2 regions of the Acutalibacter sp. JLR.KK004 genome follow, and region 1 is predicted to be linked to the other one. Evidence: predicted binding sites of a transcription regulator. Region 1 holds the regulator's gene; the other holds the start of a gene.

What was found. The regulator LexA, encoded in region 1, represses DNA repair genes until DNA is damaged. The targets are predictions, from matches to a motif close to CNAACANNTGTTNG.
Region 2: a site for LexA is predicted at 1,285-1,298, ahead of recA (recombinase RecA). Genes of this name have one in related genera too.

Annotation. Positions count from the first base shown of each region.
Region 1 covers NZ_JAYMNQ010000001.1:2,443,525-2,447,094, forward strand. The annotation lists gene VSQ30_RS13240 (TetR/AcrR family transcriptional regulator) at 97-714, shown strand; gene VSQ30_RS13245 (flavodoxin domain-containing protein) at 711-1,238, shown strand; gene lexA (transcriptional repressor LexA) at 1,309-1,890, opposite strand; gene VSQ30_RS13255 (peptidoglycan DD-metalloendopeptidase family protein) at 2,398-3,222, shown strand; gene VSQ30_RS13260 (alpha-glucosidase/alpha-galactosidase) at 3,383-3,570, opposite strand, start outside.
Region 2 covers NZ_JAYMNQ010000003.1:358,035-361,604, reverse strand. The annotation lists gene VSQ30_RS19485 (Gfo/Idh/MocA family protein) at 18-1,124, shown strand; gene recA (recombinase RecA) at 1,384-2,556, shown strand; gene VSQ30_RS19475 (regulatory protein RecX) at 2,556-3,167, shown strand; gene VSQ30_RS19470 (sugar phosphate isomerase/epimerase family protein) at 3,226-3,570, shown strand, end outside.

The DNA of each region.
Region 1 (3,570 bases):
TATCTTCAAACAAGCCCTAGCCCCTTGACAAAACGAACAATCGTTAGTATAATAATAGAAACTAACGGTTGTTCGTTTGGAGGAATACGTTTGCAGATGAAAGAAAAAATTTTGTGGGAGGCACTGGGGCTTTTCTCCCAGCGGGGCTATGACGCAGTATCAGTGCGGGAGCTGGCAAGGGCTGTGGGCATTCGGGAAAGCTCGCTGTACCACTATTTTCCCGGCAAACAGGCCATTTTTGACAGCCTGGTGGAGTTATGCTGGGAAAAGGCCCAGGAATATTTCCAGGCACAGGGTCTGCCCTTCTCCACCGAAGATGACCTCTCCGTTTTCGGGCAGTCCAGCCTTGCCCCGCTGGGAGAAACCCTTGCCGGAATATTCCGGTATTTCTTTGAAGATCCCTGGAACAGCCAGTTCCGCCGGCTGCTGGTGGTAAGCCAATATGCCCACGAGCTGGCTGGGGCTGTGTATCAAAAACTGTATAGGGATTACCCTTTACAGGTGGAGGAAGAGATTTTCCGGCGGCTGATGGCAGAAGGCAAGTGCCCCCAGGGAGATCCTGCCGCCATGGCGCTGGGCTTTTACGGCGGGGTGTTTTTGCTGCTGCACACCTGTGAAAGCTGGGAGGAAGCCCAGCCCCGCTTTATGGCACATTTGCGGCAATTCACCCGGCAGCAGGGCTTCGCCGCCGGAACAGAGGAGGGAAACCCATGAAAACTTTGATACTTTACCACTCGAAAACAGGCTTTACCGCCCAATATGCCCAGTGGCTGGCCCAAGACTTGAGCTGCGCGTGTGTTCCCTATAAAGGCCGTAAAGCTATATCCCTTGACACATTTGACGCCATTGCCTTTGGCAGCGGCCTGCGGGCCGGGATTCTCCCTGGAGCCAAGTGGTTTTTTAGACAAGCGCCAAGGCTGGAGGGGAAACGCCTGGCTTTATTCTTTACTGGGGCCATGCCCCCGGATCCGGTGGGGATTGAACGGGCTGTCCAGCAAAATGTCCCTCCAGAGGCGAGGGAGCGGGTGCCTGCATTTTACCTGTGGGGCGGGCTGAATTATGAAAAAATGGGCTTTGTGGACAAGGCCATGATGGCTGCTTTCCGCAAGATGCTGGGCGCCAAGAAAAATCCCACGCCGGAGGATCAGGAAGCGATCCAGACGGTGGCTTCTTCCTTCAGCAAGGCGGAGCGGGAAAACCTGCGGGAACTGGAAGCCTATTTGCGGGTGGGCAGATAGCGGCTATACATGACAAGGCATGATGCTTTACACAAGTATCACGCCTTGTCTGTTTGAAAGCTGTTCCCCTTTACAGATACCGTATCACGGCAATAACCTTTCCCAGCAGGGAAACGTCTTTGGCGTAGATGGGGGAGAAATCCGGATTTTCCGGCTGCAAGCGGACGCGGCCCTCCTCCCGGTACAGGGTTTTTACGGTGGCCTCATCCTCCAGCAGGGCCACCACAATGTCCCCGTCCTCCGCTGTGGGCACCCGTTCCGCAATTACGTAATCCCCGTCCAGGATGCCTGCGTCCCGCATACTCAGGCCGCTGACATGGAGGGCAAAAAGCTCCTTGCCGGTTTTCTGGGGGAAGGGGATGTAGCCCTCTATGTCCTCCACTGCCAGGATGGGCAGCCCTGCCGTTACCTTGCCCATAATGGGCACCTGTACGGCGGCTTCGCTGCCTTCAATGCGGATGGAGCGGTTCAGCCCAGCTTCCCGGGTGATGTAGCCCAGCTTTTCCAGGGTTTTCAGATGGGCGTGGACTGTGGAGGTGGAGCGCAAGCCTGTGGCGTTGCAGATCTCCCGCACAGTGGGGGGGATGCCGGAGGGCATTTGCTCCCGTAAAAAATCAAAAACTTTTTGCTGGCTTTTCGTTAAGGGTTCCATTGCCATGCCTCCTGTGGAAAATGGGCAGGGGAAAGCGCCCGGATTATACGAGGGGTATAGCCCTATGAGAGGCCACACCAAGGTTTCTTATTTGTATTATATCATATGTTCTCTGAAAATGAAACGTTTGTTTGAAAACTTTTCAAAATTTTTCTGGTGCGTTTTCGACAGTTTTCGGGAAAATTCACAAATCCGGCAGAATTTCTTTAAGGTTTATTCACAAGGCCGTAACAACTCTTTGGAAAAAAGGTTTATAATAGAGGTGTACTCAAAAGAAATGGACCGCACCTTTTCTTGAGATACATGTTCTATAGTGAACGCCCCCAAAAGAGGCTGCCTCTTTTAGGCCGCGTGAACTAACCCTCCTCAATAATACCCCTCAAGCAAAAGGAAGAAAGGCCGAAAGTTTCTCGGCCTTTCTTCCTTTTGTGTATATTTCCTTTTTGGGCGGGCCAGAATACAGTTGCCATGCAAAATGTATTTTACTCCGAAAGGAATGGAACCACCATGAATGGAAAACGATTCTCAGAAGGTAAGGCAAGGCGCAACGGCTTTTATCTGGCCCTGGCTGTTTGTCTGGTGGCGGTGGGCATTGCCGCCTGGAGCACCTATGACGCAGTGCAGGACTATCTTGGCCCGGAGGACGCCTCTACAGATCCCGCGCTGGTTGAGCAGCAGGAAGAGGACGTGCGCAGCGGCCAGAACGTCCTGAAAGACGACGATCCGGAAGCGCCTAAAAAGGAAAGCGCCAGCTCCTCCGTCCCCTCCGGGAAAACCTCCTCCGCTGCCTCGGCCGGGGCGAAGTTAGCCGGCAGCACGCCTAAGAAAATTGCCCCCACCAAAAGCCCATCTCCCACTCCCGCGCCTGAGGAGAGCGAGGCTTCCCAGGTGCCCGCTACGGCCCCGCTCTATGAAATCAGCACAGAAATGCTGTATCCGGTGGCCTCCAAGCAGATTGACAAGGCCTACAGCTCCGGGGCGCCTATGTACTCTGAAACTATGAAGGATTGGCGCGTCCACGCTGGGTGCGACATTGCCGCTGAAAGCGGGGAGCAGGTGCTGGCCTGCGGCAACGGCATTGTGAAGGAGACGTATACGGACAGTATGCTGGGCAACGTCATTGTTGTGGAACATGGGGACTATATGTTTTACTACTGCGGCGTGGGAGAGGAATTCCTGGTGCAGCCGGAGGACGTAGTGTCCATGGGCCAGGCTATCGGCACCATCACCGCTGTGCCTGAGGAAGCTGCCCAGCAGCCCCACCTCCACCTGGAGGTGCGCCGGGACGGGGCCTGCATGGATCCCCGCAGCGTGCTGGAGGGAAAGAACTAGCTTTTGCTTCCGGGGTTTGCCTCTGGGGTTTTGCCTCCGGCGGCTTAAGGGGTGTTTTTGAAAAACACCCCTTAAGAATCCCCAAAAACTTTTAAGACGCACAAAACGGCAGGAAACAGCGGCGCATGCTGCCCGGTTCCCTGCCGTTTTACTGTGGTTTTTAGTGGTACTGGGGAAGCCAGCTTCCGTGGGTTTCGATTAAGTCATCCACCATTTTGATGATGGCGTCTATATCCAGCTCGCTGCCGGTGTGGGGATCCAGCATGGCGGCCTGGTAGATGTGCTCTTTCTTCCCGGTGACAGCGGCCTCGATGGTGAGAAGCTGCACGTTGATGTTGGTCATGTTCA
Region 2 (3,570 bases), on a different contig from region 1:
TACAGGAGGAGCAAATTATGAGCAAAAAACTGAAAATCGGCATTGTAGGCTGCGGCGGCATTGCCAACCAGAAGCACCTGCCTGCCATGAAGGCAAACAGCGACCTGTGCGAGGTAGTGGCTTTCTGCGATATCATCCCCGAGCGGGCAGAGAAGGCCGCCAAGGAGTATGGCACAGAGGGCGCCAAGGTCTACGAGGATTACCATGACCTGCTGGCAAACCCGGAGGTTGAGGTTGTCCATGTGCTGACCCCCAACGTGGCCCACTGCCCCATCACAGTGGCTGCTTTTGAGGCTGGCAAGCATGTCTATTGCGAAAAGCCCATGGCCCATAACACCGCCGACGCGGAGAAGATGATCGACGCCTGGAAAAAGTCCGGCAAGCAGTTCACCATCGGCTACCAGAACCGCTTCCGCCCGGAAGTGCAGAACCTGAAGAAAGCCTGCGACAAGGGCGAGCTGGGCGATATCTATTACGGCAAGGCCCATGCCATCCGCCGCCGGGGCGTGCCCACCTGGGGCGTGTTCCCGGACAAGTCCAAGCAGGGCGGCGGCCCCCTCATCGACATCGGCACCCATGCCCTGGACATCACCCTGTGGTGCATGAACAACTATGACGTGGAAAGCGTCACCGGCTCTGTGTTCTACAAGCTGGGCGAGCTGGAGCAGGCCACCGAAGGCAACCTCTTCGGGCCGTGGGATCCCAAAACCTTTGAGGTAGAAGACAGCGCCATGGGCTTTATCCGCATGAAGAACGGCGCAGCCATCTCCCTGGAGTCCTCCTGGGCCATCAATATGCTGGAGTCCCGGGAAGCCAGCACCACCCTGTGCGGCACCCTGGCAGGCGCGGAAATCCGCTCTGGCATGAGCTATGCCAAGGACGAGCTGATTTATAACCGGGGCCGCAACGGCCAGCTTATGGAGGAGAGCATTTCCTCTGCAGGAGCCATCGCCTTCTTCGACGGGGCCGCCGGCAGCGCAGGCGTTGCTGATAACCGCCAGTGGCTGGAAGCAGTCCTGAACGGCACCCAGCCGCTGGTGAAGCCTGAGGAAGCCCTGGTGGTCACCAAGGTGCTGGAAGCCATCTATGAGGCTGACAGGACAAAGCAGGAAATCCGTTTCTAAAAAGCGGGAAATCCGTTTCAGCAAAGAAGGGCCGGGAGGGCATTCCTCCTGGCCTTTTTCCTTTTGCCGCGTTATGGCTGTGCAAGGGGCAGGGGGTTTTTATAGGTAACGCACTTGAAAAGAGGTGTTCTACCTCTGTTGAATTGCGTTACCTATATTTAAAACATTTGTTCGTGAATTTTCCGGAAACACATTGCTTTTGGAGGGAATATGGAGTATAATCAGCAATAGAAATCAAGACAGAGGAGTGTTTACGCATATGGCAGAAAAAAAGCAGGCGCCCATCAGCACCCGGGCCTCTGACGTAAAGCCGGAGGAAAAGGCCAAGGCCCTGGAAACAGCCCTGGCCCAAATCAAGAAGCAGTTCGGGGAAGGGGCTGTCATGCGCCTGGGCCAGGACAGCGAACTGAACGTGGAGGCCATCCCCACCGGTTCCCTGTCCCTGGATTTGGCCCTGGGGATAGGCGGCCTGCCCAGAGGGCGCATCATCGAGATGTACGGGCCAGAGTCCTCGGGCAAAACCACCCTGGCCCTGCACTGCATTGCCGAGGGCCAGAAAATGGGGGGCAACGCCGCTTTCATTGACGTGGAGCACGCCTTGGATCCTGTCTATGCCGGGCACCTGGGGGTGGACGTGGAAAGCCTGCTGGTGTCCCAGCCGGACACCGGGGAGCAGGCCCTGGAGATTACGGAAGCCCTGGTGCGCTCCAATGCCATCGACGTGATTGTGGTGGACTCCGTGGCGGCCCTGGTGCCCCGGGCGGAAATCGAGGGGGACATGGGCGACACCCATGTGGGCCTCCAGGCCCGGCTTATGAGCCAGGCCCTGCGCAAGCTGGCAGGCGCCATCTCCAAATCAAACTGCGTGGCCATCTTCATCAACCAGCTCCGGGAAAAGGTAGGCGTGGTGTACGGCAACCCGGAGGTCACCCCTGGCGGCAGGGCGCTGAAATTCTATGCCTCTGTGCGGGTGGAGGTGCGCAAAGGCGAGGTCATTAAAAACGGCACAGACATGATTGGCGCCAGGACAAAGGTGAAAGTGGTCAAGAATAAAATCGCCCCGCCCTTCCGCACAGCAGAGTTCGATGTCATGTACGGTACAGGCATTTCCCGCACAGGGGAGCTTTTGGATATTGCCGTACAGCTTGAAATCGTCCAGAAAAGCGGGGCCTGGTTCTCCTATAACGGGGAGCGCATCGGCCAGGGCCGGGACAAGTCCAAGGACTACCTGGCAACCCATCCGGAGGTGTCGGCGGAAATTGAAAAGCTGGTGCGGGAAAATGTCAGCAAGCTGTACGACAACGGCCCTGCAAAGGGCGGCGTGAAGCCGGTGGCGCTGCCGGAAGCCCCTGCCCTGGAAGCGCCACCTCCGGCCCCCGCCGCTAAAAGCGCCCCGAAAAAGCCCAGCATTGACATTACGGTGGACGACTGATGGAATTGACAGCAGCAGAACCACGCCGCCACCGCCTGACCCAGCTTTACATAGACGGGGAGCAGGCTGTCAAAGTGGATACGGAAACCTTCCTGCGCTCCGGCCTGCGTCTGGGGGATGAGCTGGACGACGAAGAGCTTCACCAGTTGATACAGGCTTCCGATGCCCACAGGGCCAGGGAAAAGGCCCTGTACCTGCTGGAGCACCGGGCGCACTCCAAAAAAGAGCTGACGGAAAAAATCGCCCGCACCGCCGCCAGCCGGGAGGCCGCAGAGGCCGCCGCAGACCGCATGGAGGAATTGGGGCTTTTAAATGACGAGGAATATGCCCGCCGCTATGCCCAGGAGCTTTTCACCCGCAAGCGGTACGGCGTTATGCGGGTAAAGCAGGAATTGCGCCAAAAGGGCATAGATCCAGAGCTGATAGGGGAGCTTCTGGCGGAATATGCAGACGAGGACGCGGCCCTGGAGAACATGCAGGCCCTGCTCTTTAAAAAATATCCCGGCTGGCAGGAGGACGAAAAGGTGCGCCGCCGGGCCTTTGCCGCCCTCCAGCGGCTGGGATACGCTTACACCGACATCCGCCGGGCCATGGAGATAGAGCCGGAATAAAGCGGCCCCCGCCCCAAAAACCACGATACACATGTATGATGAAAGAAGGGATTCAGCCATGATATTATCCACGCAAACCGATTTCCTGGGCCGCGCCTATGGCGAGGCAGAAGCCATCCGCATGCTGGCAAAGGCAGGCTTTGACGCCTATGACTTCAGCTTTTTCCCCATGTTTGAAAACCCCGAGTATCCCATAAACGGCCCGGACTTCCGGGAATATGCCCAGTCCCTCCGGGCTGTGGCGGAGGAAGCCGGCATTGCCTGCAACCAGGCCCACGCCCCCTTCGCCTCCTCCACCGGCGACCCCGAGGACGACGACCGCCGCTTTAAGGCCATTGTGCGCTCTATGGAGGCCGCTTCCATCCTGGGGGCCAAGGTGATTGTGGTACACCCCAAGCACCAC